One region of the Ruminococcoides intestinihominis genome, then DNA from elsewhere that is predicted to be linked to it. Evidence: riboswitches for the same ligand, from Rfam matches in the RefSeq annotation. Region 1 holds a riboswitch; the other holds the start of a gene.
The links. Region 1 has a riboswitch for S-adenosylmethionine ahead of metK (methionine adenosyltransferase). Riboswitches for the same ligand answer to the same signal wherever they lie in the genome.
Positions count from the first base shown of each region.

Region 2: linked by a shared signal. The riboswitch ahead of WMO18_RS07080 (hypothetical protein) and the one ahead of metK (methionine adenosyltransferase) in region 1 are both predicted to bind S-adenosylmethionine.

Region 1 covers NZ_JBBMEY010000013.1:38,148-52,137, reverse strand. The annotation lists gene trhA (PAQR family membrane homeostasis protein TrhA) at 1-159, shown strand, start outside; gene metK (methionine adenosyltransferase) at 297-1,478, opposite strand; SAM riboswitch class I at 1,544-1,639, opposite strand; gene WMO18_RS05090 (hypothetical protein) at 1,713-2,765, opposite strand; gene WMO18_RS05085 (ABC transporter ATP-binding protein) at 2,899-4,755, opposite strand; gene WMO18_RS05080 (ABC transporter ATP-binding protein) at 4,761-7,046, opposite strand; gene WMO18_RS05075 (FprA family A-type flavoprotein) at 7,335-8,495, shown strand; gene pflA (pyruvate formate-lyase-activating protein) at 8,961-9,704, opposite strand; gene pflB (formate C-acetyltransferase) at 9,691-11,943, opposite strand; gene WMO18_RS05060 (PHP domain-containing protein) at 12,466-13,320, shown strand; gene WMO18_RS05055 (hypothetical protein) at 13,416-13,990, shown strand, end outside.
Region 2 covers NZ_JBBMEY010000024.1:7,818-26,053, reverse strand. The annotation lists gene WMO18_RS07150 (methylated-DNA--[protein]-cysteine S-methyltransferase) at 182-715, opposite strand; gene pdxS (pyridoxal 5'-phosphate synthase lyase subunit PdxS) at 908-1,783, shown strand; gene pdxT (pyridoxal 5'-phosphate synthase glutaminase subunit PdxT) at 1,786-2,358, shown strand; gene WMO18_RS07135 (hypothetical protein) at 2,522-2,749, shown strand; gene feoB (ferrous iron transporter B) at 2,742-4,532, shown strand; gene WMO18_RS07125 (calcium/sodium antiporter) at 4,601-5,533, opposite strand; gene WMO18_RS07120 (hypothetical protein) at 5,740-5,985, shown strand; gene WMO18_RS07115 (heavy metal translocating P-type ATPase) at 6,002-8,137, shown strand; gene WMO18_RS07110 (hypothetical protein) at 8,269-8,478, opposite strand; gene WMO18_RS07105 (MATE family efflux transporter) at 8,633-9,988, opposite strand; gene WMO18_RS07100 (ABC transporter ATP-binding protein) at 10,131-11,864, opposite strand; gene WMO18_RS07095 (ABC transporter ATP-binding protein) at 11,861-13,636, opposite strand; gene WMO18_RS07090 (TetR/AcrR family transcriptional regulator) at 13,696-14,313, opposite strand; gene sigK (RNA polymerase sporulation sigma factor SigK) at 14,429-15,115, opposite strand; gene WMO18_RS07080 (hypothetical protein) at 15,245-15,538, opposite strand; SAM riboswitch class I at 15,633-15,720, opposite strand; gene WMO18_RS07075 (leucine-rich repeat protein) at 15,824-18,236, opposite strand, start outside.

The sequences.
Region 1 (13,990 bases):
GCATTATTCCTTGTACTTGGTGGTGTAATTTATACTGTTGGTGTTGTGTTTTATGTAATTAAAAAGGTAAAATACTTCCATCCCATATGGCATATTTTCACTGTACTTGGCAGTGCATTCCACTACTTTTCAATCTTAATAGCAATTATAAAAATGTAATGTAAATCTAAATATAGGCTGTAAAAATTAAGGCTGATACTTTATTGTATCAGCCGTTTTTTGTATGAGAAAAGCCAAGACTATAATAGTAGCCTTGGCTTAGGATTATAAAAACTTAAAAATTATCTGTAATTTAATTATGCTAATGCTTTCTTTAGTTCTTCTACCTTATCGGTATCTTCCCACTTAACATTAAGGTCTGTTCTGCCCATATGACCATAAGCAGCAGTAGGTAGGAACTTAGTATTGCGAAGGTTAAGTTCTTCAATAATAGCAGCAGGACGGCAATCAAATACCTTCTTAACGGCATTTGCAATTTCACTGTTACTATACTTACTTGTACCGAAAGTATCTACCATAATTGAAACAGGCTTTGCAACACCGATTGCATAAGCAAGTTGCACTTCACATCTACTAGCAATACCTGAGGCAACAATGTTCTTAGCAATATATCTTGCATAGTAAGCAGCACTACGGTCAACCTTAGTTGGGTCTTTACCTGAGAATGCACCACCACCATGACGGCCATAACCACCGTATGTGTCAACAATAATCTTTCTACCTGTTAAACCTGAGTCACCGGCAGGACCACCGATAACAAATCTACCTGTTGGGTTTACAAGAATTCTTGTATCATCAGTTAGTAGATTTTCAGGGATAATTGGCTTAATAACATACTTGATTAAATCATTTCTAATCTGTTCAAGTGTAACATCTTCATCATGCTGAGTAGAGATAACAACTGTGTCAATGCTAACAACCTTGCCGTCTTTATAAAGAGCAGTAACCTGAGTTTTGCCATCAGGACGAAGATACTTTAGTGTGCCGTTCTTTCTAACCTCAGTTAACTTCTTAGCCAGTTTGTGAGATAGTGAAATAGTTAGTGGCATTAGTTCTTCTGTTTCGTCACAAGCATAACCAAACATCATACCTTGGTCACCTGCACCAAACTGATTGTACTTGTCCTCTTCACCGTCTTTTAGTTCGTAACTTTCGTTAACGCCCATTGCAATATCAGGTGACTGTGTTGTAATCATATTGTTGATTTTGCAGTTGTGACCGTTAAATAGAAGTTCATCTCTGTCATAGCCGATTTCGTTAATAACATTTCTTGTAACTGCTTCATAATCAACCTTAGCAGTTGTGCTGATTTCACCCATAATGTTTACGATACCGGCAACTGCAGTTGTTTCACAAGCTACATGAGCCATATTGTCTTGTTCAAAAATTGCATCAAGAATTGCGTCACTAATCTGGTCACAAACTTTGTCAGGATGTCCTTCAGTAACTGATTCTGATGTAAATAAATACTTTCCCATATCTATACTCCTTTTCTTATATTTCTTACCACAAAAAAAAGCCACCGTGAAAGACGGTGGCTTAATACTCATCTTTCGGTTATACCGCAGGAATTAGCACCTTGCTTTTCGCAGGTTGCCGGACTTCATAGGGCCTGTCCCTCAGTCGCTCTTGATAAGAAAATATTTAATTTTTCTACCTTCATAGTGTAACACATAGTAAATATAATGTCAACTATCGGAATAAATTGTCAGTTATTCTGCTGAAGAAGTGCTTTCAGAAGTAGGTTCTGTTGTGCTTTCTGCTACACTTTCTGTAGTATTTTCTTCAGTAGAGTTTTCTTCTGTGTTAATTGATGGGTTTGTGTTGTCCTCATCCATTGTTTCAAAGTTACCACCGTAGTTGTTAACAATTTCAACAACCTTGTTGTATGTAGAAGCATTTGCATCATTGTTGATTAGAGAAATTGTAGGGTCTGTTTCCTTTGACAATCTGTTATTTAATTCATCAACACTACTTAGTACTTCACCGTTATATGTTACTGTATCACCTGAAACTGTAATTGCAACAAGTGTTTCGTGAATTGAAGCAGAAGAAGTAGGTTCTGCACTGTCTGACACAGGTAGTAGGCTCTGAATATCCTCCTTAGTTGGAATATGTCCAAAGTAAGCATAAACGCCACCACATAAAGCACCTAGGATAATAATGATAACAACAAATGTTTTTAGTCCTGTATGCTTTTTCTTTTCGGAATGGCTTTTGTCGCTTCTCTTAGAAGATTTTTCAGCTTTTCTATTATCGGATTTACTGTTATCTTTTCTGTTACTGCTATGACTTTCGTGACTATCGTGGCTACTGTGTCCTCTGTCCTTGTCCTTTTTCTTGGACTTTTTCTTTTTGTCCTTAGAACCTTTGGAACTTTTACTGCTTGAACTTCTGCTACCTGAACTGCCGGAACTTCTGTTACTTCTGCTTTCACCACTATCATTAGTATCAGCAGAGTGACTACCCTGTGGTTCTTTAGTTTCAGGTGTAACTTCTTCAGTTTCTATATTTTCAGCATATGTATTTTTTCTAGGGCTATTGCTCTTTAGTTCTCTTGAAGAACTGTTGTCAAATACATATTCATCTTCGTTATTATCAATAGGTTCATCACTAAAGAAGTCAATCTGTTGTTTTGCTTTTCTTTGTTCGGCTAAGATTTTGTCAACTTCATCATCAATGTTAGTCATATCAGTTTTGAAGTCATCAAAAGATGTGTCTTTGTTTTCATCTTCAAAATAGCCGTGTGTACCTTTTTTTGCCATACTATCAACTCCTTTAATCAAATATATCACATTTTTGTGATTACTTCAACTGTTATTGTGTGTTCTTTTTTTGAAAAAATTAGGGAAGTTACATAGAAACTGTAACTTCCCTTTGTGTTAAAGTGATAAATTTTTAAGATACTTTATCAAACTGACTGTTGTATAGGTCTGCATAGTAGCCACCCTTAGCAAGTAGCTCATTATGAGTACCTTGTTCAACAATGTCCCCATCTTTCATAAATAGAATTAAGTCAGCGTTCTTGATTGTTGAAAGTCTGTGAGCAATAACAAAACTTGTTCTGCCTTCCATTAGGTTATCCATAGCCTTCTGAATATAAGCCTCTGTTCTTGTATCAACTGAAGAAGTAGCTTCATCAAGAATAAGAATCTTAGGGTCGGCAAGAATTGTTCTTGCAATAGTTAATAACTGCTTTTGACCTTGGCTAACATTTGATGCTTCTTCATTTAGAACCATATTGTAGCCATCAGGTAGGTGTTTAACAAAGTCATCAACATGAGCAGCCTTTGCAGCCTTTATAACATCTTCATCACCGGCATCCAATTTACCGTAACGAATGTTCTCCATAATTGAGCCTTTAAATAGCCATGTATCCTGAAGAACCATACCGTAAAGCTCTCTTAGTTCTCTTCTGTCAAAGTCATTAATGTTGTGTTCATCAACTAGGATGCTACCACCGTTTAGGTCATAGAATCTCATCAGTAGCTTAACCATTGTTGTTTTACCTGCACCTGTAGGGCCAACAATAGCAATCTTCTGACCTTGCTTAACTTTAGCTGAGAAGTCGTGAATAATAATTTTATCCTCGTTGTAGCCGAATTTAACATGGTCAAATGTTACATTACCTGTGATTTCATCAACAGTAACATTTTCACCGTTAGGCTTCTTGCAATGGTTTTCAGCTTCTTGGGACTCTTCCTTTTCACCGATAAATTCAAAAATTCTTTCAGCTGATGCAGTCATTTGCTGAATCATATTACTTACCTGAGCAAGTTGCTGAATAGGCATTGTAAACTGTCTTACATACTGTATAAATGACTGAATGTCACCGACAGTAATTGTACCCTGAATAGCTAAGTAACCACCAAGTACTGCAATTGCACCGTAAGCTAAGTTACCGATTACCTGCATAATAGGACCTGCTAAACCTGAGAAGAACTGGCTCTTCCATGCTGATTTATAAAGCATATTGTTGGACTTTTCGAATTCTTCAACATTTCTGTCAACTGTGTTAAATGCCTGAACAATGTTAACACCACTGATTGTTTCTTCAACTTGACCGTTAACATGACCTAAGTAATCCTGCTGATTTCTAAAATGTTTCTGAGAAATCTTAAAGATAAGTGAAATAAAGATTAGTGCAATCGGTAGAATAACTAATGCAATAAGTGTCATCATCCAGTTAATGCTAAACATCATATATAGCACACCGATGATTGTTGAAATTGATGTTACTGCCTGAGTTGCAACCTGGTTTAAACTTGTACAAAGAGTATCAACATCATTTGTGATAATAGATAGTGTTTCACCTGTTTGATGTCTGTCAAAGTAGTTCATAGGAAGAAGATTGATTTTGTAAGAAATATCTCTTCTTAATCTATAACCAACCTTCTGAGTTACTGTACTCATTAGGAAGTTCTGAACAAAACCACAAATCGAACTTGTAATATAGATACATAGTAGTCCGATTAAGATACCGGCAATTTTACCGAAATCAATGCCTGAACCACCGGAATACTTACTCATAATTCCGTTGAAAAGTTCTGTTGTTGCATTACCTAAAATCTTAGGTCCTATAACATTGAAAACTGTACTTGCAATGGCGAAAATTACAACAATGAGTATGGCAAATTTGTAGTTGCCGATATATTTAAAAAGGCTTTTGATAGAACCCTTAAAGTCTTTTGCTTTAGCTGTTCCCATCATTTTTCCTTGTGGACCTCTACCACCTCTAGGTCCTCCCATAGGCATAGGCATTACTGTAATTCCTCCTTTGACAACTGACTTTCTGCAATGTCACGATAAACTTGACAGTTTTTCAGTAGTTCTTTGTGTGTACCCTTACCAACGATTTTACCGTTGTCAAGTACAAGTATCTGTTCAGCATTTAGAACTGTGCTGATTCTTTGAGCAACAATAAGGATTGTGCTATTCTTAATATTTTCACTAAGTGCCTTTCTGACTGCAACATCAGTCTTAAAGTCTAGTGCTGAGAAGCTATCATCAAAGATTAGCACTTCAGGTTCATTTGCAATAGCTCTTGCAATAGAAAGTCTTTGTCTTTGACCACCTGAAACATTAGTACCACCTTGGCTAATATGTGTTTCATATTTCTGAGGCTTTTCATTGATGAATTCTGTTGCGTGAGCAATCTCTGCTGCTTTTTCGATTTTTTCCATTGGTAGGTCTTCATTTGCAAAAGCAATGTTTGACTTAATAGTACCGGAGAATAGCATACCTTTCTGTGGTACATAACCGATTTTATCTCTTAAATCAGTTAGCTTAACATCCTTAATATCTTGACCGTCAACTGTAACAGAACCCTTAGTTGTATCGTAAAATCTTGGGATAAGGTTGATAAGTGTACTCTTACCACTACCTGTTGAACCGATAATAGCAGTAGTTTCACCTGGCTTTGCAGTAAAGCTAATGTCCTTTAGTACAGGTTCTTCTGCTCCCGGATAAGCAAATGTTACATCCTTAAATTCTACAACGCCCTTTTGTTTTTCTTCAAACTGCTTAGGGTTTTCAGGGTTATGGATTGTAATTTCTGTATCGTAGATTTCACCAAGTCTTTTTGCTGAAACAAATGCTCTTGGAATCATAATACTTGCCATACAAATCATTAGGAAAGACATAATAATCTGCATTGTGTATTGGATATATGCCATAATGTCACCGACTTGCATATTACCTGCATTAGTTTCATTAGCACCAACCCAAACAATAAGTACTGTTGTACCGTTCATAATAAACATCATAGCAGGCATCATAATTGCCATAACTCTGTTTACAAATAGGTTAGTCTTTGTAAGAGTTTTGTTTGCATCGTCAAATCTTTCATTTTCGTGGTCTTCACGGCTAAATGCTCTGATAACAGGTAGACCTGTAAGAATTTCTCTTGAAACTAGGTTTACCTTATCAACTAGCTTTTGAAGTGCAGTAAACTTAGGCATTGCTACTGTCATTAGTGTTGAAACAAGTACAAGGATAACGCCAACTGCTAAGGCAATAACCCATACCATACCGGAACTCATATTAGTTACCTTTAATAATGCACCGATACCTAAGATTGGAGCATAGATAATCATTCTTAGCATCATTACAACAACCATCTGAATTTGCTGAATATCATTTGTACATCTTGTAATTAATGAAGCATTACTGAATTTGTTTGACTCACTGGCTGAGAAGTTGATAATTTGGTTATATGCATGACTTCTAATATCCTTAGAGAATCTAGCACCGATAATTGATGCAAGTAAGGAAACGGCAATCATACATACAAAGATTACACCGGCATAACCAAGCATTAATGCACCTGCTTTAAATAGGTAATTCATTCTAACCTGGTCAGTATCAACACCGGCAGACTTCATAAGGCTTTCTGTATATGGTGTTACAACCTGTGTGATTGTGTCCTCTCCTAGTTTGTCAAATGCCTTTAACTTGTCGTTCATTACATCAGTAATTTGACTCATAGTGTTTTCGCTGAATAAAGGCAAAATCTCAAACATATCAACTGTTTCACCGGCTTGAGACTTCTTATTGATTTCCATAAACTTCATTTGGTTTTCAGGTGTCATTTCTTTAACACCATTTTCCATAATCTCTTGGAAGTCCTTGTTGTCAATCTTGCCACTTACTGAGTCGGAAGAAAGTTCGCCTTTCTCACTCTTTTCTAACATATAAGTGATAAGCATAGGCTTTGTTAGCTTATCGGCAAGTTTATCGGCATTTTTATCGCCGATATTTTCCTTTAATACAAGAATATCTTTGTTTTTGTACTTCTCACTTTTATACTGAGAATTTACAAAGTCTTTGTCATTTTTGTCCATAAAAAGCTCTATTTTATCCATTTCACTTTTTGGAGCTTTTTCCGGTGTAACAGTTTCAATACCGGACTGCTGAATACCAACATTGACAATATTACTCATATATGTTGGCAATGATAAGTCACAATAAGCCTGAATTACTAGCAAAATTACAACGAAAATAATAGGAATGATTGCAGGCTTAAAGTGCTTTAGTAATTTCTTCAATATATTCACCTCTTATTTAGTTTAGTATATTGATTTTAACATTATTTAAGGATATGTACAATGTATATTTTAAATTCAATGTTCATTATTTTGCACAAGAAATAAACCGTTTAGTTGTACATAATGCTGAAAATAATAATCATTTCTGTTTTATTGATATTTATTTTAAGTTATGGCTATTCTTAACAATTATTTTATTAAAAAATAACATATATAATTCTATACTAGAATAAAAATATGAATAAAATGTGATATTCTATCCTTAATTAAGAAAGAGAGGTATTAATTATGATTAAAGAAATAACAAAAGATATTACTTATGTTGGTTGTGATGATAAAACTCTTGATTTGTTTGAAAGTCAGTATATAATTCCTAACGGTATTGCATATAATGCTTATGTTATTATGGATGAAAATATTGCACTTATTGATACAGTTGATAAAAGAAAAACTGATGAGTGGCTTGAAAATGTTGAGAAAGTTCTTGACGGTAAGACACCTAAATATCTGGTTGTAAACCATATGGAACCTGACCATTCCGGTTCTGTAGAGGCTTGTATCAAGAAGTACCCTGAAATCACTTTGGTAGGTAACAAGAAAACTTTCCTATTTCTAAAGCAGTTTACAGGTCTTGACCTAGAAACAACTTCAAAGGTTGTTGCTGAAGGTGATACTCTTGAACTTGGTACTCATACATTAAGTTTTGTAATGGCACCAATGGTTCATTGGCCTGAAGTTATGGTTACATACGACAGCACAGATAAGGTACTGTTCTCTGCTGATGCATTCGGTAAGTTCGGTGCATTAGATACTGATGAAGATTGGGCTTGTGAGGCTAGAAGATACTACTTTAACATTGTAGGTAAGTATGGAGTACCTGTACAAGGACTACTAAAGAAAACATCAAAGCTTGACATTCAGATTATCTGTCCTACTCATGGTCCTGTACTAACAGAAAACCTAGGCTACTACCTAGACCTATACAACACTTGGTCAACTTATCAGGCTGAAACAGATGGTGTATTTGTTGCTTATTGTTCAATTCATGGCAACACAACTGAGGCAGTAGGTAAGCTGGAAGAAATCCTAAAGTCTAAGACAGACAAGGAAGTTGTTGTAACTGACCTTTCAAGATGTGATATGGCAGAGGCTATTGAAGATGCATTTAGATATAGCAAGTTAATTGTTGCTGCTCCATCATATGATGCAGGTGTGTTCCCTGTAATGGCAGACTTCCTACATCATCTAAAGATTAAGGCTTATCAGAACAGAAAGGTAGCTATTGTAGAAAACGGTTCATGGGCACCTACTGCTGCAAGAACTATGAAGGGTTACCTGGAAGAAATGAAGAATGTTACTATCTGTGATACAGTAGTTACAATTAAGTCCAAGGCAACAGAAGATACATATAAAGAAATGGAAAAACTTGCTGACGAAATCTTGGCATAATTTTCAAACTCAATTATTATTAGCCTCTGCAAAATAGCAGAGGCTATTTTTATAGTAATTTGTGAAATTACTAAATGCAAACAAAATAAAAATAATGGCAACAAGGAGTTGCTTGTACTAATAAACAATTTACATTATAATACAAATAGGTGGTGAATAATATGGAAACAAAGGACATAATCCTTGAACTAAGGACAAAGAAAGGTTTATCACAAGATGAACTGGTGGAGAAAGATATTTCGGTATAGTAGCAAATATAGACTTTATCCTTGTATCAACATATGAAGAAAATGGAATTAACCCAGAACTGGTTCTATATAAGAAAAGATAATTTAGATTTATTAATATCTTAACCAACAAAAAGCCCCATAGCTTGTGCTATGGGGTAATTTTATATATTTCTGAATTTTTATAATTTTCCCTATAAAAAAGCAAGTGACAACATAAGTCATCACTTGCTTATAATTATTTCTTAATTTCTAGGAGTCTTTCGGCTTTTTCAACTTCTTCAGCAGTTGGAATTTTATAGCCGTCAAGTGGGTAAGGAATACCTAACTTTTCCCACTTCATAAGACCTAGTGTATGATAAGGAAGAATCTCAACCTTATCTACAGTTTTAAGTTGTTTAATAAACTGATTTAACTTCTTTAGACCTTCTTCGTCATCAGTAAGGTTAGGAACAAGAACATGTCTTATCCACATATGAACACCCTTATCTGATAGATACTGAGCCATAGCAAGAATATTTTCATTCTTATGACCTGTTAGTTCCTTATGCTTATCACTTTCAATTTCTTTAATGTCAAGCATAACAAGGTCGGTATATTTAATTAGTTCATCAAACTTACTTAGAAACTCAGGGTCATTTTTAAATGGTTGACCACAAGTATCAAGGGTAGTATGAACGCCCTTTTCCTTAGCTAGTCTGAAAACCTCTGTTACAAAATCAATCTGTAACAGTGGTTCACCACCACTGATTGTAATACCACCGTTGTTCTTCCAATAATTCTTATATCTATAAGCCTTATCAAAAAGCTGTTTAGCAGTTAATTCATCACCGGCGTTTTTGTCCCAAGTGTCTGGGTTGTGGCAATATTTACAACGCATATTGCAACCCTGTAAAAATGCCACATATCTAACACCCGGTCCGTCAACCAGACCAAAAGTTTCGTAAGTATTAATTCTACCTGTTATATTACATGCTTGCATGACAAGTACGAGCAATAACATCTAGCTGCTGTTCACGAGTTAGGTCGATGAACTTAACAGCATAACCTGAAACACGGATTGTGAAGTTTGCATATTCTTCTTTTTCTGGGTGTTCCATAGCGTCGATTAGCTTATCCTTACCAAATACATTAACATTTAGGTGATGAGCACCCTGATCGAAGTAACCGTCCATAACCTGAACTAGGTTATTAACTCTTTCATCTTCTGAGTGACCTAGAGCGTCTGGGTTGATTGTCTGAGTATTTGAAATACCATCTAGTGCCCAGTGATATGGTAGCTTAGCAACTGAGTTTAGAGAAGCTAGTAGACCGTTCTGTTCTGCACCGTAACTTGGGTTAGCACCAGGTGATAGTGGTTCGCCGGCCTTACGACCGTTAGGCATAGTACCTGTAGCCTTACCATAAACAACGTTAGATGTGATTGTTAGGATAGATGTTGTAGCTTCAGAATCACGGTATGTGTGACGCTTCTTAATCATATCTAGGAATGTCTTTAGTAGCCATAGAGCGATTTCGTCAGCTCTGTCATCATCGTTACCATACTTAGGGAAGTCGCCTTCTGTTTCGAAGTCAACGATGATACCGTCTTCATCACGGATTGGCTTAACTGTTGCGTACTTAATAGCACTTAGTGAGTCAACAACATGTGAGAAACCTGCAATACCTGTAGCAAATGTACGACGAACATCAGTATCAATAAGAGCCATTTCAGCTGCTTCATAATAATACTTATCGTGCATATACTGGATTAGGTTTAGTGTATTTACATATAGACCAGCTAGCCAGTCCATCATTGTTGTATACTTATCAATAACCTTATCATATTCTAGAGTGTCACCTTCGTATGGCTTGTAAGCAGGACCAACCTGTTCACGAGTCTTAACATCAACACCACCGTTTAGTGCGTATAGAAGACACTTAGCTAGGTTAGCTCTAGCACCGAAGAACTGCATTTCCTTACCTGTCTGAGTAGCAGATACACAGCAGCAGATTGAGTAATCGTCACCCCATACAGGCTTCATAACATCATCATTTTCATACTGAACTGAGCTTGTACGAATTGAAATCTGTGCAGCATAGTCCTTGAATGTTTCTGGAAGTGATGAAGAATATAGAACAGTTAGGTTTGGTTCTGGTGAAGGTCCCATATTTTCTAGTGTGTGTAGGAAACGGAAGTCTGTCTTTGTTACCATTGAACGACCGTCAACACCTGTACCACCAACTTCTAGTGTAGCCCAAACAGGGTCACCTGAGAATAGCTGATTGTATGATGGGATACGAGCGAATTTAACCATACGGAATTTCATTACCATGTGGTCGATTAGTTCCTGAGCTTCTTTTTCTGTTAATGTTCCGTTTTCTAGATCTCTCTGAATGTAGATGTCTAGGAATGTTGAAATTCTACCAACACTCATTGCAGCACCGTTCTGAGTCTTGATAGCAGCTAGATAACCGAAGTATAGCCACTGACAAGCTTCGTGAGCGTTACTTGCTGGTTCTGAAATGTCGTAACCATAAGCCTGAGCCATAGTCTTCATATCATTTAGAGCCTTAATCTGTAGAGAAAGTTCTTCTCTCTGACGGATAACGTCATCTGTCATTGTGCCGTCGCCTGTGTTAGCAAAGTCATGCTTCTTTTCTTCGATTAGGTAATCAATACCGTAAAGAGCAACTCTACGATAGTCGCCAACGATACGGCCACGACCGTATGTATCTGGAAGACCTGTAATAATCTTGTTATGACGAGCCTTCTTCATTTCTGGTGTGTAAGCATCGAATACACCTTGGTTATGTGTACGGCTGTATTCATTGAAGATCTTGTGGAACTTAGGGTTAGGTGTGTAACCGTTAGTTGTACAAGCCTGTTCAGCCATCTTAATACCACCGAAAGGCATAAATGCTCTCTTAAGTGGCTTATCTGTCTGAAGACCAACAATCTTTTCAAGATCCTTAGTTTCTTCACTAATATAACCAGGGCCATAAGCTGTTAGAGTAGAAACAACTTCTGTTTCCATATCTAGGATACCACCCTGAGCTCTTTCTTTCTTCTGTAAATCCTGTAGAACGCCCCATAGCTTATCAGTTGCTTCTGTTGGGCCTTCTAGGAATGATGAATCACCATCGTATGGTTTGTAGTTGTGTTGGATAAAGTCACGAGTGTTGACTTCTTCTTTCCACATACGGCCTTCAAAGCCGTCCCATTGCTTAAAATTAATCATTTTCTATCCACCTCTACTATTACTTTTTGGGTCTTTTTTTCTAACCAAATTCATTATACTACTATTTCTCTAAAATACAAGTAAAAATCATAACTATTTTGAATAATTATTGTAAATACCAAAAAAATCGAAATATTAGTTAATTTTATAGTGCAATTTAAAGAATAATTGACCGTTATTTTCACGTTTTTAGAAATTTATAACAGTATATTCTTACATTTTTGATTTATCAATATATGTATATAGTGTATTACCCTTATCACAATAACTACATATTGTGTGTTTTCATTGTTAAAAAATTAACCTAAATTTTACAAAACACTTTAATTTTTTAACTAAATAAACTGCAAAATTATAATTATACTGTAATTATTTTTCACTATTTATCCTATAATTCTTTATAAAAATTATACTGTTTGTTTTAATAATTATTCCATCAATTTTCGGCTGAAAATTCTTTATTTTAAACATATAATTTACTTAATATTTCAGTTGTGATAAAATACCCTTGAGGTGATAAAAATGAAATGTGATATGCACAATCATTCAATATTTTCCGATGGCACATTTACACCGGAAAAATTAGTTGAAATTGCAAAGGAAAGTAATCTTTCTGCTATTGCACTAACTGACCACAACACTATTTTAGGTTTAGATAGATTTTTAAATACTCCTAACAGTAGCAACATCCATCTTGTAGGTGGTATTGAATTTTCTACTGACTATAAAGGAACTGAATTACATATTTTAGGATTATTTATTCCTAAAGAATTTTACAGTGAGATTGAAGAAAAGGTTAAGAATGAACTTAAGAAAAAGGAACAAAGCAACATTAACCTAGTTAACAACCTTATTAAAAAGGGCTTTAACCTTACATATGAGGATATTAAAAACACAACACCTAACGGTAACATCAATAGAGCAGTTATTGCAAACTATATGATGCATAAAGGTTATGTTAAAAGTGTAAGTGAGGCTTTTGAAAAGTACCTTAACCCAAGTAACGGGCTATATACCCCACCTGAAAAGTTATCAGCCACAGACACAATAGAATACATCAACAGTATCGGTGCAGTTTCTGTATTGGCTCATCCATTCCTAAACTTAAAGACAGAAGATAAAATCAGAGAATTTCTAACAGTAGCTAAAGAAAAAGGTCTTGACGGTATGGAAGTTTATTACTCTAAATTCAGTGAAGAACAAACTGCTATTGCCGAAAAGTTAGCTGATGAATTCCACCTAATCAAAAGTGGTGGCAGTGACTTTCATGGTGAGAACAAACCTGAAATAAAAATGGGTACAGGCAAAGGCAACCTTAACATTCCTTACTCTGTTTATGAAAATCTAAAAAGAAGATTTAACGAAAAGAACAAATAATATATTCATTTATAATGGATATATTTGCAATTTTTCTTATGATGAATTATAATAAAGTTTAGACTAATTTTTAGAAATAAACGGACGGTGATTTTGTGGCAATTGATTCATACTTATATGGCAACACAGCAAATGATGAAATGATAATGTCTGCTGTATCAAGCATTGTACCTAATGAAGATTTGTTCTCTACTTTATCAGGTAATGAACCTTTCTCTAGTCAATACAAGCTATATGTGCCTATGCGTGTTAAAGGTGATATGTCACATATTTTAATAGAACTTGCTTTTCACTACATAGCTAAGGTAATTGTTGCAGCTTACTGTAACGACACCACTAACTGTAATCCATTTGAAAATAGCATTGCAGAAAGAAGTATCAGAAATCTACAACCTAAGATTGAGAAAAGCTACTTTCAAGAAGTGTATGAAAGATATGAATATGCTACAATGCAACTTCAAAACTATATTGACGGTGAGGACAACTCAACAAACAATATTATTCAGCATTGTTTCTTCTTAGCTAAGTTAGATATTTGCTACAGAAAAGCAGCTATTCCATCAGACCTTAGTCAGTTCTTTACACCGGCAACACCTGATGAGGTTATCGAGATTAAAGAAATGGCACTTAAATTTGGCAAAAGTTTCATTCCGAGAGTTTTGCGACCTGA
Region 2 (18,236 bases), on a different contig from region 1:
AATATTCTCCAATTCAGAATTTATATTTTACCGATATTTATATCGCTTGGTGTTAATTATATAACAATCACTTTGATTTGTATAATATATATAATTATAAGTTTGCTATAGTTTTAAACTATAGCAATAATGATTTTGAACATCAGTTATAAAATCGAGTTTGTTATTATGTAATTTTTTATCATAGCGCCGTGCCTTTCTTTGGGATAAAAAGATTTTTCATATCTGTTTTTTCTAATTTTAGTAGTTGAATCTTTTTATCTATTCCACCGGCATAACCTGTTAAGCTACCATTTGTGCCAACAACTCTATGACAAGGAATAATAATTGAAATAGAATTATGACTGACTGCACCACCTACTGCTTGAGCAGACATTCTATTAGTGCCTTTTTCTTTAGCTATTATATTTGCAATTTCACCATAGGTCATAGTTTTGCCATATGGAATGGTGAGCATAGCTTCCCATACTGCTTTACGGAATGGTGTTGTTTTCATCAATAACGGTGGTATAAAATCAGGTTCTTTGCCACTAAAATAAATATCAAGCCACTGTGTCACTTCTGTAAAAATAGAAAGTGACTTTTCTATATGCTCTCCTTTTATTGAATCGGCATAGTATTTTTGTCCATCAAACCATAAGCCAATGAGATAATCACCGTCACTAGCCATTGTAATTCTGCCAAGTGGTGAATTGTAATAATATGTATAAATCATTCTCCTATTGCCTCCCTATAAGTTTTGTAATTACAATTATATCATTATAATCAACTATTTAAAGTAAATTATTTATTTATTTCAAGCCACATTAATCTGGTATTATTAATTAATATCAAATTGGTAGTTTTAATATAACCATATAATTTATATAATTGTGGCAACAGTTTTGAAATGAAAGGAAAATTTGTTATGAGTAACGAAAGATTTGAATTAAATAAGAATTTAGCACAAATGTTAAAGGGTGGAGTAATTATGGATGTTACTACACCTGAACAGGCTAAGATTGCTGAAGAAGCCGGTGCTTGTGCAGTTATGGCTCTTGAAAGAATCCCTGCCGATATTAGAGCAGCCGGTGGTGTTTCTAGAATGAGCGACCCTAAGATGATTAAGGGTATTCAGGAAGCTGTTTCTATCCCTGTTATGGCTAAGTGCAGAATCGGTCACTTTGCAGAAGCACAGATTCTTGAGGCTATTGAAATTGACTACATTGATGAAAGTGAAGTTCTATCTCCTGCTGATGATGTTTATCACATTGACAAGACAAACTTTAAAGTACCATTCGTATGTGGTGCTAAAGACCTTGGTGAGGCACTAAGAAGAATTAATGAAGGTGCATCAATGATTAGAACTAAGGGTGAACCGGGTACAGGTGATGTTGTTCAGGCAGTTAAGCATATGAGAATGATGCAGTCTGAAATCAGAAGACTTGTTTCTATGAGCACAGATGAACTATATGAGGCTGCTAAGCAGTTACAAGTTCCTTACAACCTTGTTCAGTATGTACACGAAAACGGTAAGCTACCTGTTGTTAACTTTGCTGCCGGTGGTGTTGCAACTCCTGCTGATGCTGCTCTAATGATGCAGTTAGGTGCTGAAGGTGTATTCGTAGGTTCAGGTATCTTTAAGTCAGGCAACCCTAAGAAGAGAGCTAACGCTATTGTTAAGGCTGTTACTAACTACAATGATGCTAAGATGCTTGCTGAACTTTCAGAAGACCTTGGTGAAGCTATGGTTGGTATCAACGAACAGGAAATTGAAATTCTAATGGCTGAAAGAGGAAAATAATAATGATTATTGCTGTTTTATCTTTGCAAGGTGCAGTAATTGAACATATCCAAATGCTAGATAAACTAGGTATTGAAACTTTTGAAATTAGAAAAAAGTCTGACCTAGATAAGCACTTTGACGGTTTGATTATTCCCGGTGGTGAAAGCACAGTACAAGGTAAATTACTTCATGAACTTGATATTTATGATACATTAAAAGAAAAGATTGAAAATGGTTTGCCTGTATTCGGTACTTGTGCCGGACTGCTACTTCTTGCTAAAAGTATTGATAATGACAATAAGACTCACTTAGCTACTATGGATATTACTGCTATGAGAAATGCTTATGGCAGACAGTTAGGCAGTTTCTATACTAAAAGTTCATTTGACGATAAAGATGAAATTCCTATGACATTTATCAGAGCACCTTATATTTCAAGTGTGGGTGATAATGTTAAGGTACTTGCTACAGTTGACGGTAAAATTGTTGGTGCAAGAGAGGGCAATCAGCTTGTAACTGCTTTTCATCCTGAACTAAATGATGACTTAACAGTACATAAATATTTTGTAGATATTATAAAAGAAAATATGTGATTTTCCCTTTTTAGAGAATTTCATATTATATATTACATAACCGATGGATGTTTTCTGTTTTATTCAGAAAGCATCCATTTTTTATTACCTATTTATCCATATACACTCACAATAATAAAATCATTACATAATTTATAGTGACTAAAAATTTTAAGGTGATTGTATGTCACAAGTAATAGATTTATGTAAAGCTGAATTAAACAAAGACTATATTGTTCATAAGATAAAAAATAACAACAAGGTATATGAGAATTACGGAATATTTGAAAATGCACCTATTGTACCTTTATACAGAAGTATGGGCAAAAACATTTCTGCTTACAAAACTTATTACGGTATCTTTGCTATTAGAAATGAAACTGCTGAAAACATAAAGGTGAGAAATGTGTGATAATAATTTAGTAATATTAATCGGTAACCCTAATGTGGGTAAAAGTTCTATATTCAACAGGCTTACAGGGGACAATCAACACACAGGTAATTGGACAGGTAAAACTGTTGAATGTGCAGAAGGCAAGTTAAAATGCAACAAGGATATTTGTATTGTTGATTTACCGGGTATATACACTTTATGTGCTGCTAATGCTGAAGAAATTTGCAGTAAAAAATTTTTGTTACAACACAAAGATGCACTTGTAATAGTGGTCGTTGATGGTAATAACATATACAAAAGCCTTACACTTATTGAGGAAGTTTCTAACATAACAAGTAATGTAATTATATGTATCAATCAATATAAAAGTGCTACAAAGTCCGGCACTAAAATTAACATAGATAAGCTAAAAGAAATACTGAAAATTCCAATTGTTACTACAGAGGCTACTGACAGAAGTTCACTTGATATACTTAATAATATAATAAATATTAATATAAACAATCATTTTCCTACACCTATAAAACATAGAAAACTTGATAAGGAAAATATTATTAAAGAAGTTGTTGATGACAGGTGCAATGACAGGCAAAGAAAGTTAGATAAAATTTTCACTTCAAAAGTCACAGGTATTCCTATAATGTTTTTGTTACTTGCAATGGTACTGTACATTACTATTATTGGTGCTAACTATCCCAGTGATTTTTTGAGTTATATATTTGCTAAAGGTGGAGAATATCTATATGAATTTTTAAACTATATTTCTTTGCCTAGTTATATAATTTCTTTAATATGTGATGGTGTGTATAGGACAGTAACATGGGTAGTTGCAGTTATGTTGCCACCTATGGCTATCTTCTTCCCTATATTTTCTTTACTTGAGAATTTTGGATATTTACCTAGAGTTGCATTTAATTTAGACAGAGTGTTTTGTAAAGCTAATTGCAGTGGAAAACAAGCATTAACTATGTGTATGGGTTTTGGTTGTAATGCTTGTGGTGTTACCGGTTGTAGGATAATTAACAACAGAGAGCAAAGGCTAAATGCTATTGTTACAAATAACTTTGTACCTTGTAACGGTAGGTTTCCTACACTTATTTCCATTATCACTATATTTATGACTTCTTACTTTAGCAGTAAATTACGGTCACTTGTATCTGCATTAATACTTACGGGATTTATTATATTAAGTATTATTGTTTCTATGGGTATTTCATTTTTACTTAGCAAAACTATACTGAAAAACGGAAACAAAGATTTTGTAATGGAAATGCCTAAATACAAGAAACCTAAAATCTTTGCTACTATTTATGAGTCAATTAAGAATAGAGCCGTTTTCGTGTTGCTTAGGGCATTAGTTGTGGCTTTACCTGCCGGTGCTATAATTTGGTTATGTGGTAATATTAAAATCAATGACTATACTATACTAAGTTATATTGTAAATTTTCTTAATCCGATTGGAAAAGTATTTGGACTTGACGGTGAAATACTTATTGCATTGTTACTGGGCTTTCCGGCTAATGAAATTGTAATTCCTATTATGTTAATGGCTTATTGTGGCAGTAGTACACTTGTTGAATGTAGTGACTTAGGAGCATTAAGTAACCTATTAGTCAGTAACGGTTGGACTATTAAAAATGCAATTTGTATGATAATTATTGTATTAATGCACTTTCCATGTTCAACAACTTGCCTTACTATTTATAAGGAAACAAAAAGTAAATTATGGACTTTGATTTCTATTTTATTACCGACTATAACAGGATTAATATTTTGTTTTCTTATAAATATAGTTATGTAAAAAAGGTATCTCACTTACTTACTAAAGTTTGTGAGATACCTTTTTAATTCATATTAAATTTTAAAAAGCTACTTAACACATAAATATGCAAAATATCCGGCATAACAAAGTAACATTAATATACCACAAGGTCGTCTTAATTCTTTATGTTTAATTGTACCTAACCAAAGAATTATACCTGCACCGATAGCTACACAAGTATCAATTAAGAACTTGCTTTCAAATGGCACATCACAGATAAGACCTGTAATACCGATTACAAATAATATATTAAAGATATTACTGCCTACTATATTACCGATAGCTATACCAACATTACCTTTCTTTGCTGCTGTAATTGAAGTTACAAGTTCAGGTAGTGAAGTACCAAATGCAACAATAGTTAAGCCGATAAATCTATCACTCATACCAAAGAACTTTGCTATGTAAGATGCACCATCTACTGCAAAGTCACTGCCCTTTACTACCATAATGCCACCTATAACCATAAGCAATAGGCATTTCCAAACCGGAAAATCTTTTGCAGTTTCTTCTTCGGTAGGTGAACCCTTTTTAGCCATATAAAATAGATAGCCAAGAAAAGCAACAAATAGAATACACAGAATTACACTTTCAAAGAAAGTAATCTTTGAATCTGTATAACCGAATATCATCATTACAACAGTAATACCTATCATAAAGGGGATTTCATAATATAAAGTTGATTTTTGGATAGCAACACTTGTTATAACTGAGGTAATACCTAGAATAATCAAAATATTCATAATGTTACTACCTACAACATTACCTACTGTAATTCCGGCATTACCGTTTATTGCAGCAGTAATACTAACTGCTGCCTCAGGCATACTTGTACCCATTGCTACAATGGTAAGCCCAACTATTAACTGAGGTATTCCCATTTTCTTTGCAATACTTGCAGCACCCTCAACAAACCAATCAGCACCCTTTACAAGTAACAGGAAACCAACCAGCAATAAAAGCACTTGTAATATCATCATAACTGTTCCTCTTTTCGTTCTAAATCATTACTTAATCAAGAAATATAATAACATAATCTACATATAAAAACAATCAAAATAGTAACATAAAATTTATAAAAATGATTGTAAAATCTTGACTATTTTTGGGTGTTGTAATAAAATAAAAACAAGCAGTTAGTTATAGCTTACTAACTGCAAAAATAATCACAAAAGGAGTTTTTAAAATGTTAGACATTCTAAAGAATGAAAAATTATGGTGTGCAGTTGCAGGTGCAGCAGCAATAGTTGTAGGTAAGAAAGTACTTAAGTCTGAAAAGACAAGAAACCTAGCAGTTACAGGTCTTGCAAAAGGTATGAAGCTACAGAATGATGCAAAGGCTACATTCCAGAACATTAAGGATGAAGCTTCTGACATTTGTTATGATGCTAAAACTGAAGCAGGTATTACAGAAGAAGCAGTAGCTGAATAATAAGAAGTGAATATTAATGAAATTCAAAATTGTATATGATAAACCTTGTCGTATTCGTTTTAGATGTGGCAACTATGCTATACCTAAAGAATATGAGGAGAGTATTCGCTTTTATATTTCTACAAATAGTTTTGTAAAAGAAGTTTATGTTACAAGCATTAACGGTGGTATTCTTGTTATGTACAAGACCGGTTTCAGAGATAAGGTTGTTGAATTAGTTAAGAACCTTAATATAAACACTCTTGCTCCTATGACAGAAAAAAGAGAATATGGCATAAAAGAAATTGATAAAGAATTTAAAGACAGTTTACTTAAAATTGCTTTAAAGAGAGTATTTTTCAAAGCATTTATACCTAACCCTATTGCCACAGCACTTACAATTTACAACAGTGTTAAGTACATTAAAAATGGCTTAAAAGCACTTAGTGAATGTAAGCTAAATGTTGATGTACTGGACAGTGCATCTATTGTCGCTTGTTTTGTCAGAAAGAACTTTAAAACTGCAAGTACAGTTATGTTCTTACTATCAATTTCCAGCTTACTGGAAAAATATACCAGAGAAAGAACAAAAGCTGTATTAACTGACAGTCTAGTTATTAAGACTGATAAGGTATGGCTGGTAACTTCCGGTGAAGATGTTGAGATACCTATTACAGAACTACAAGTTGGGGATAAAATCCGTATTCATACAGGTAATGTTATTCCTATTGACGGTATTGTTACTGATGGTGAAGCTACTGTTAACGAAGCATCTATTACAGGTGAATCTCTACCGGTAATGAAAGTTGCTGATACTTCTGTTTATGCAGGTACAGTAATTGAAGAAGGTTCTGTTGTTGTAAAAGTTAGAGAACTTTCTTCTAACACAAAGATTAGCAAGATTATTGAACTAATTGATAATTCAGAAAATCTAAAGGCTAGTGTACAGAGTAACGCAGAAAACTTAGCTGACAGAATTGTACCATTCAGTTTCTTAGGATTCTTCTTAACATTGATTTTCACAAGAAATGTAAACAAGGCTCTTTCACTTTTGATGGTTGACTATTCTTGTGCTATTAAGCTATCAACCCCTATTGCAGTAATTTCTGCTATTAGAGAGGCTGCAGTACACGATATTACTATTAAGGGTTGTAAATACCTTGAAGCATTCTCAAATGCTGATACTATTGTATTTGACAAGACAGGTACACTAACTAATGCTGAACCTACACTTGAAAAGATAGTTTCATTTGGCAAATACAGTGAAGAAGAAATACTAAAAATTGCTGCTTGTCTTGAGGAACATTTCCCTCACAGTGTAGCAAATGCAGTTGTAAATGCTGCTAATGAAAGAGGTATTGCTCATTTAGAGGAACATACTGAAGTTAACTATGTTGTAGCACATGGTATTTCTACTACACTACATGGCAAGAAAGCTATTATCGGTAGTAAGCACTTTGTTGTTGAAGATGAACACATAACTGTTACTGATGAACAAGATGAACTTATCAATGAAAAGTCCGGTGCTTGTTCTGTACTTTACCTAGCTATTGGTGATGAATTAGTCGGTGTTCTTTGTATTAGCGATCCTCCAAGGGCTGATGCTAAGGATGCTATTACTGAACTAAAGTCACTAGGTATTGATAACATTGTTATGCTAACAGGTGACAGTTATAAGGCAGCAAAAATGACTGCTGAACAACTTGGCATTACAGAATACAAGTATCAAGTACTACCTGAGGACAAACATAAGTACATAGAAGATTTGAAAGATAAAGGTCACTGTGTAATTATGGTTGGTGACGGTATTAATGATACCCCGGCTTTGGCTGCTGCTAATGTATCTGTTGCAATGAATGATGCATCAGATATTGCAAGAGAAACTGCTGATATTACTATTAAAGATTCTTCACTAAATCAGCTGGCTAGAGTTAGAATTTTAAGTAAAGAATTGATGGAGAGAATTCATAAAAACTACAGATTTATTTTAGGGTTTAATTCTTCCCTACTTTTACTTGGTTTTATGGGTGTTATTACTCCTTCCATTTCAGCTTTACTTCACAATGCATCAACAATGATGATTTGTGCAAAGTCTATGACTCCTTTATCCGATAAGAAAAATAAAGATAAAGAAGTTAAGAAAATTGAAGAAACATCATCAACAGAAGAATGATGATACATAAAAACAGACATCAACTGTAAAAAGTTGGTGTCTGTTTCTTTTATATAATTATGTATGTATTTAATTCTCTTTATGTGTTTTAAATCCGATAACTTGAAGTGCAAGGCATGCAACTGCAAGTATTAATAAGATAATAAAACTAAAGCAGCACATACGCTTGTACCAACTGCTACTGCAAACTGCATTAATGTATTAAAAGAAATATTACCATATGCCTTTTGCTGAACAGGAAATCGCAAGTTAACGATAGTCATAGTATTACCAAAAGCTATACCACAACCGATACCAAAAATAATATAGAAACCTATTACCATATATGTAATAAGTAACATACCGAAAATTGTAAACAACAGTACCTCTATTGCCAAATTAAACAAAAAACTGTTTGTAGACCTTTGCTCTGATGATTCAATCATTTCAGCTGAAAAACCTGTTTCTTCATAGTATCTTTAATGATTTTTAAGTCATATAATCATCTCTGGAATATCAACTTACCGTATGAGGGACTAGCCATTTACCTTTCCACACATAGATAACCATTAATACTAGACCTACTATCCAAGATACCGGATACAAAACATAGATACCGTCTATTGTACTAAAGAATGGTAATGCCACTTGTAACCATACTATTCTAAATAGGCACATTGAAGTAAGTAGTACAACCATTGGTGGAATACTCTTGCCTGTACCTCTAACTGTACCGGCTAGACATTGCAAACAACTGATTAAAATATAGAATGGACAGAAGTAATCCATTGCCAGTTTACCGTATTCTATTACATTAGGGTCATTTGTGAAAAGTCGCATTAATGGTGTTGAGAAAGTTAGAAGTAAAATACCTGTTATGATAGTATAAACTGCACCCATTGCTAGTGTAATCCACATACCCTTTTTTACTCTGTCAATTTTATTAGCACCATAGTTTTGACCTACAAATGTGGTAATAGCCATACTGAAGCTTAATACCGGTAAAATATTGAAACCATCTATCTTCATATATGCACCAAAACCAGCCATAGCTGATGCACCAAACTGATTTACACTTGACTGTACAAGTACATTGGAAAGTGAAATTGTCATATTTTGAATACCGGTAGGTAAACCTATTTTGATTATTCTGTCGGCAGTAGATTTATTAAGCTTTATATCTTTTAACTTAATTTTATAAGGTTCATTTACTTTTACCAAATAACCTATTGCTAATATACAAGAAACTACTTGGCTAATATCTGTAGCAATAGCAGCACCCTCAACACCCATTCCCAGAATATTGATAAACACAATATCAAGGATGATATTTGTAACTGAGGCATAGCCTAAATAATAAAGTGACCTTTTAGAATTACCTGCTGCATTAAGAATACCTGATGCCATATTATATACAACATTAAATAATAAACCACCTGAATATATCCTTAAATATGTAACTGAGTCACCTAAAACTTCTTTAGGGGTATTCATCCAAATAAGTATTTGCCTACTAAGGAGTACACCACCTAATGTTAAGACTAAACCTAAAATTATTGAAATTGCTACTGCTGTATGAACTGCATCATGGGTTCTCTTTCTATCCTCAGCGCCTAAATACTGAGATACTACAACACCTGCACCTGTTGCTGCACCTTGGCTAAAGGCTATTAACAAATAAATCAGTGATGTACTGGAGCCTACTGCTGCTAAGGCATTACTGCCTACAAAGTTACCTACTATAATTGAATCAACTGTACTGTAAAGTTGTTGAAGTAAATTACCTAAAATAAGTGGTATTGAAAAGAATAATATTTGCTTAACTATATTACCTTGTGTCATTAAATTTGTTTTTCTTTTGGCAATAGCCATTTATATCATCTTCCCTACTTTTTTCGCCATAAATATTATATAACCTAAGTTGCAAAAATTTCAAGTAGTAATATGCAAAAAGGTGAACGTATTTCAAAACACATCCACCTTTAAATATTATTTTGCAATAATTTAATTCAAATTACTTAATAGTCCAACTGTTACTTTGCTTTTGCAAACTAGCCATATGACTATAAATACCATTTTGCTTTTCAAGTTCTGTTGGTGTGCCACTTTCTGCAACTGTACCGTTAGCTAAAACAACAATCTTGTCGGCATCTGCAACTGTTCTCATTCTATGGGCAATAATCAAAACTGTTTTATCTTTAATAAGCTTTGAAAGTGCATTTTGAATTAGAGTTTCATTTTCAACATCAAGTGATGCAGTTGCTTCATCAAGTAGAATAATCGGAGCATCCTTTAGAAACGCTCTGGCAATAGATATTCTCTGTCTTTCACCACCTGAAAGTTCACAACCGTTTTCACCTATTTCTGAGTTATAACCATTAGGTAACTTCTTTGCAAATTCATCACAATTTGCAAGTTTAGCTGCCTTTAGCACTTCTTCATCTGTGGCATCTTTTCTACCGATACGAATATTCTCCATAATTGTATTATTAAATAGTGTAACATCTTGGAAAACTATTGAATAAAGTGATAGTAATGTTTCCGGTTCAATCTTTGAAATATCCATACCACCTACTGTGATTGTACCACTATCAGTATCCCAAAATCTACTTGCAAGTCTTGATACTGTTGTTTTACCACCACCGGAAGGACCTACTAATGCAGTAATTTCACCTTGCTTTGCAGTAAAATTAACATTATTAAGGATTTTTTCTTTTCCGTTATAAGAGAATGAAACATTATTAAAATTAATATCATAACCCTTATTATCCATTTTTTCAGTACCTTGCTGAATTTCATGGTCAAGAATTTCGTTCATTCTGGCAATATTTGTCTTTGATGCAATAATTGCTGCTAAATTCTGTAATGAACCTTGTAGTGGGTCATATAATCTTGATACTACAAGTAAAAACATAAACATTGTGATTACAGATATACTACCATTTATAAGCTGATATGCACCTACTAAGGCAGTTGTAGCAATACCCAGTTTCAAAATCATTTGTGCTGAACCTACAAATACTGCTGTACCGAATTCAGTTTTAATAGCTTGTTTCTCAACATTATCAATTTTCTTATCTAATCCTTTTAGATAAGTTTCTTCTGCATTATTAGACTTAATATCTTGGATAGTTTCGATACATTCTTGAATACCGTCAGCACATTCAATCTTTGCTTTCATAGACTTTTTATTTAGCTTTTGCTGAATTTTTGATGAGAACAAAACAATACAGAAAGCAATAGGCAATACCCACAATGATGCAATAGCAAGTTTCCAATCAACAAAAAACAAACTAATTGCAATTAATGTTGTAGAAATAATTGCACCAAATAGTGGTGGGATAAAGTGGGAAAAAGCAGTTTCAAGATATGTACAGTCAGCCATAATAGTTGATGTTAAATCTGCTAAATCTTTTTTACCGAAAAATGAAAGTGGAATTTTTCTAAGTCTTTCGGCTAAAGTAATTCTTCTTACACCACTTTCTACATAAGTTGCAAGGAATGTACAGTTGTATTGTAAATAAGTTGATAAAGCAATTAAAAGAAGTGCTACTACTGTACCTACTATATAAAATACAATGTGACTTTGACTAATACTACCCTTTAGTAAATCATCAACTAAAAGATAAAGCAAACCTACAGGTAGCATAAATACAATATTCTGTAATGTACAAGCCAAGATACCTTTCAATAAATCTACTGCACCTTTATGTGAAAGTGCATATTTTTTCTGAATTTTCTTAATCATTTTACTACCTCCTTCTTAACTTTCCAATTTACAGAGGTCTGATAGTTCTTCCACATACTACTGAAGAAACCATTAGAATTAATTAATTCTTCACTTGAACCACTTTCTGCAATTTCACCATTGTTAATAACAAAGATTTTGTCAGCATTAATAACTGTTGAAAGTCTGTGGGCAATCATAATAACTGTTTTACCCTTAGAAAGTGTATTAAATGCCTGTTGTACTTTTGTTTCATTATCAGGATCAGCAAAGGCAGTTGCCTCATCAAGAATAACAATAGGACTATCCTTTAATATTGCCCTGGCAATAGCTATTCTCTGACACTCACCACCTGATAGATAAATACCGTTAGTACCTATTAAAGTATCAATACCGTTAGGTAGCTTATCTATAATATCCATACACTGAGCTTTCTGTAGTGCTGACAATACCTGTTCTTTTGTGGCATTTTCTTTGCCTAGTTTTACATTGTCATAAATAGTGCCTTTAATTAATCTACTGTTTTGGAATACGAAAGAAACAGTATTCATCAATTCTTCTTTTGAAATATCCTTTGAATTAATATTGCCGATTAAAACTTTCCCACTGTTAGGGTCAAAAAATCTTGCAATAATATTTGCTAAGGTGGATTTACCACCACCTGATAGTCCTACAAATGCTACTGTTTCACCTGAATTAATTTTTAAGCTAACATTATTTAGAGCCTTTTTCTCACCATCATAACTATAAGAAACATTCTTAAGTTCAACAGATCCATCCTTAGGTGACTGTGGAGTAGTTGATGACGAAAGAGGTTCTAACTCTAATACAGAGTTAATTCTATTCATTGCATCATTTAGAATTTGGTTATTTTCGCTTGCATGCATTGTTTTAGTCAATGTTACTGAAATAATAGGTGTAATGATTATATAGAAAATTAAGTTTAGAATAAATTCTGTTGTGATAGTATCTCTTGTAAAGAACAAAGTTCCACCGATTAAAAATGCAAATACACCGTTAATAAGCATTGTGTAGATTATCATAGGGAAACGCAATTCTTTTGTATAAGAAATTGCCCATTTACTATATCTGTCAATAGCACCCTTAAATCTTTTAAATGAAAATACTGACTGACCAAAGGTCTTAACAATAGGAATACCTCTTACATACTCAACAGCCTCATTTGACATATCATTAAGGGCGTTTTGGTATTCTTCCATTTTCTTCTGCATTCTTTTACCTGTCATAGTTGCCATAATGACAAAGGCTAACACAACCGGTATAATGCTAAGGAGACCTAATCTCCAATCAAAGAAGAATAACATAAATAATAGTGCAATAGGTGTTACAAAAGAATTTGCCATATCAGGTAATTGGTGAGCGAGATATGTTTCCGTTGCACCACTAGACTCATTAATAATACTTCTTAATTTACCACTACCGAAAGACTCAATCTTGCCTAGTGGTAATGTAGTAATATGGTGAGTCATAGTTTTTCTTAAATTTGCTTGTACTCTAAAAGCTGAAAAATGAGAACACATTAATGCACCGATATAAATCAGTATAGCAAGTACAGAAAAAATAACTGCCATCCAACCATAGTATGCAAGGTTCTCTGCATTCTTTAAGTCAGAAATATTATCAAGAATTTCTTTGATAATTTTCCAAATGTAAATGAAAGGAACTAATGCTACTAATGCACTAATACCTGACAGTACCCATGAAAGATATGTAAGGACTTTATATTTCCCTGCATATTTCATTAGGGTTGATAGATTTGATTTCTTTTTCATAAAATTCCTCCTAAAAATTAGTTAGTTATAGCTAACCTACATTTAAAAAATATAGGGTTTTAGAACCCCATAATTTTTTCCCAACCTGCAGTATAGAAATCTCTAAGTTGCTTAACATATACAACAGCCTCTTCTTTAGGCATACTGTGTCTTACAATCTCGAACATTCCACCAAACATACCACTTGCAAGAATATGACAAAGTTTCTTGTCAATTTCCGGTACTTCATAACCTAGTTTTCTTTGAACTTCTATAAATCTATAAGTTGACTCAACTTCTACCTCAACCATATTATGAATAAAGTGTTCATATGGTGTACCTTGTGAACAACAGATAATTAACTTAAAAATATCAAAATTATCATAAATATATTCAACACATCTTGAAATACAATCTCCGGAACAACTGCCCATATTTTCTCTTTTATTTTCGTCAGGAATACTGTCAAATTCTTCTTGTGACTCCATAAACATATGCATTACAGTTTTTGCTTGTTCTTCAACAAGACCACTAAACAAGGCCTCTTTATTAGAGAAATAGCCATAAAATGCACCTGTAGTTACATTAGCTTTCTTTACAATATTTCTTAATGATGAAGATAAGAAACCTTTTTCAAGAAATTCTTCCTTACCTGCATTTAAAATATTTTCAAGTGTTCCATTATCTTTATTTATCATACCGCACCTCATATAACATTGTTATATAACACTGTTATATTATAATCCCACATAATTATTTTGTCAATAGAAAAAGCGAGTAATTAGGATAATTCCTCTTTACTCGCTTATGAAATCAGTTACTGTCATACCTTTCTTTTAATTTTTCCAATGCCTTTTTCTCTATTCTTGAAACATATGACCTTGAAATATCCATAATTGAAGATACTTCTCTTTGAGTTAGTGGTTTACTGCCATTAAGTCCATATCTCAGATTGATAATTTGTAATTCTCTTTTAGTTAAAGTTTCTGTTAGGTACTTATTAATCTTTTGAAGATTTAACTTTTTATCAAGGTTATCTGCAAAATCATCATCAATAGAAAGTAAGTCCATTAATTTTAGGGTGTTACCGTCTTTGTCAATATCAACTGCATCTTCCAGAGAAACATTTTGTGAGGACTTTTTCAGATTTCTAAAGTGCATTAGAATTTCATTTTCAATACACCTTGATGCATAACTGCTGAGTTTTATATTTTTGTCCATATCAAATGTATTTATGGCCTTTATAAGTCCTATTGTACCGATTGAAACCAAATCATCTTGGTCAACATTTACTGCATAATATTTTTTAATAATATGTGCCACTAATCGCAAATTATGTTCTACTAAAATATTTCTAGCCTTAATATCGCCATTCTTGGACTTTAGAAGATATTCTTTTTCTTTTTCTTCTGATAATGGTTTAGGAAATTTTCCATTACCACATATGTGAAGAATAAAAGTAAAAATATACCGACCTAAAAAATTTATAAATTCCAGCACAACACCACCTCCAAATTATTAGTACATTTTATTCAATGAATTTGGCATTTTGCTTGTACTTATAATTTTTATTTAAACAGAAATAGATAACACCTAAATGGTATCAGCCTTTCTTATTACATATTGATTTTACTTTGATCGTTGCAGTACTTCACTGTAATCAATCTTAATAAGTGGTTCATCTCCGATTTTGTCTGCTGACTGATAAGCAATATGGCCTACAGTACCAACATAATTAATTGTGTTGTCCCTATTAACTGCCATAATATCAGAAGGCTTTCTTTCTGTTGGCTTTTTGTCGTCACTGAAAGTAAAGCCCTCACTTTCGGCATCAATCATAAACTGATTTGCTACTTCCTTATCCTTAAGATAAACATAGATTCTTCCTTCATTTTCTGCTAATAAGTTTTTAATTCTTGACATAAAAAATTCTCCCTTTGAGTATTAATTCCACAAAGAGAGGTAAAAAAATAACACCCATCGTTACCGATAGATGTTGACCAGTCTAAATATATACACACCATCGGTTAAGCTTTACCACCTTGCCTTTTGGTAGGTTGGTGTGCGATCATAGGGCTTACTCCCTCACGCACTCTTTATGGTAGTTTCATAATAACACTTTAATTAACATATGTCAATAGCTTTATAATAATTCTTTGAAAAGTAAAACTGACACCACTAGTGTGATGTCAGTTTTCTTTTATTAAGTTAATTCACCTTTACTTTACACTTTAGAGTTTCACCATTTGTTTTAACGATGATTACTGCATTACCTTTTTTCTTAGCTAGGATTTTGCCGTATTTATTTACGGTAACAATCTTAGTATTTGAAGAAGTGAACTTAGCAGTTCCTACTTTACCCATAACTTTCAGTGTATAGGATTTCTTTTTCTTTAGTGTAAGTGAAGTTTTGTTTAGCTTAGGTTTCTTCACTACAAGTGTCATAGTTTTAGATACCTTATTATTTGTAACGGTAATTTTAACTGTACCTAACTTATAAGTAGTGATTACACCCTTACTGTTTACCTTTGCAATTTTAGTATTGCTACTCTTATAAGTAGTTTTACCAACAGGATTTTTAATTGTAGCTTTTACAGTAGTTTTAGCCTTTACATAAACAGATTGTTTAGCTTTCTTTAGAGTAATAGTTGTTTTCTTTAACTTTGGAACAACCTTTTGGGCTACAATCACCTTACCACAAGTTGAACAATGAGAACCCTCAGTTAAACCTGTATGTGTATATGTAGGTTTTACTGCCTTATCCTTAACTACTGTATGTCCTAGCTTTGGAACTGTCTTTTGTGGAGTAATTACTTTGCCACATACTGAACAATGCTTACCTTCAGTTAGGCCATTCTTTTCACAAGTTGGTTTAACTTCTTTATCTATTACAACAGTATGAGGTGTTTTTTCAATAGCTTTCTCAGAAACTACATTATTACAAATAGAACATACATATTCCATTTTACCTGTTTCTTTACAAGTAGCTTCTTTAAGCACTTTCCAAGTACCGTTATGTAAAACTGTAACTGTTGTAGTAACTGTTTTACCATTTGAAGTAATGGTTAATGTTTGTTCACCGGCTTTTGTATTGTCAAAACCTGTTACTGTGTAATCATCAACATATGATGAAGAACCATCTGTATAAACTGCAACCAGCTTTAAACCGTCATTACAGAATGTTTCACCCTCAAAATACTGTTTTACTGAGAAATCAGTTGTGATAACCAGTTTCTCAACTTTATTTTCTACAACATTAATGTTATAAGTTGCTGAGATATTATTTGAAGTTGTAGCAGTAATTACTGCTTTACCACTCTTTATGAATGATACAACACCTAAGTTGTTAACTGTGGCTACTGAATTATTACTTGAAGTCCATTTAACTGACTTATTAGAAGTGTTATTTGGTGTAAAGTTGGCTATCATCTTTATTTTTTCTCCAACATAGAAAGTATTTTTATTTTCTGAATATGGAGAAGTTACATTAATTGAAGTTGCTTTTACTTCGTTTTTACCGATAAATTTAGCAGTAATTTCTGCGAATTCAGTCATTTCAAGAATATAGGTAGGGTCAGAACTTACCTTTTCACCGTTTACATACCAACCTGCAAAAATTGAGTCAGCTGACTTTTCTGCTGTAAGTGTTACATCATCACCAACAAAGTAGTAACCGTCACTACTTGTCTGTGTAACATTACCGTCACCCTCTGTAACAATAGTTAAAGGTAATTTCTTATTAGCCTTAAGAACTGTTGGTTCGGAGGTCATTACTTCTAGATTTTTATTTTCAAGAATTCTGATTGATAGATAATCCGAATTACTTAAACCTGTAACAGTAGCATCAACCTTATTGTTAATTGTTACTGCCTTTGACCAATCAGCATTTGCAGTTAATGAAGAAACCGTTGCTACTTGATATGAATAGTTTTCATTTAGGTTAGTTAGATAATACTTACCATCTGAATATTTAACTGAAACATTTTTGCTAACTGACTTTTTAGCATAAACATTTACTGTTGTAATCTTACCGGACATATTGTTGCCACTAGACTTTAGTCTAACTCTTAGGATAGTTCTTACTGTCTTAGGATATACATTAATATATCCGTCACAAGTATGCCATACACCATCTTCTGTACAATATTCATACTTATCATCAAACTTTTCTACTGTACGAAGATTGTTATAATCAATAGTTACTGTTGGTGCTGATGGCTGAGTGATACTTTCTTTTCTTTCAATATCAAAGATACTGTCTCTTGAAGATAAGATTTTTTCATAAACATAATCAAATACTTCTTCAATATCCTTTGCATTAATACCGAAGTAATCATTTACTTCTTTAACTATCTTTGCATCAAATTCTTCATCAGTATGAATAATATTTGAATTGTCACTATTAATATACTTATAGAATAGTTGTTCACCCAGTAGTCTAATCTGACAAAGTGACTTCATTTCATATAAAGTATATTCAGCTAATGAGTCGTCATTTAAAGAAGAATCATCAGAAACAATATCCTTAAATAGACCTGTTGAAAGGAGATTACTGTTTTTATTCTTATAACTGTTAGAAATTGTGTTGTAACCGGATTCTACTGCCATTGAAATATAGTTT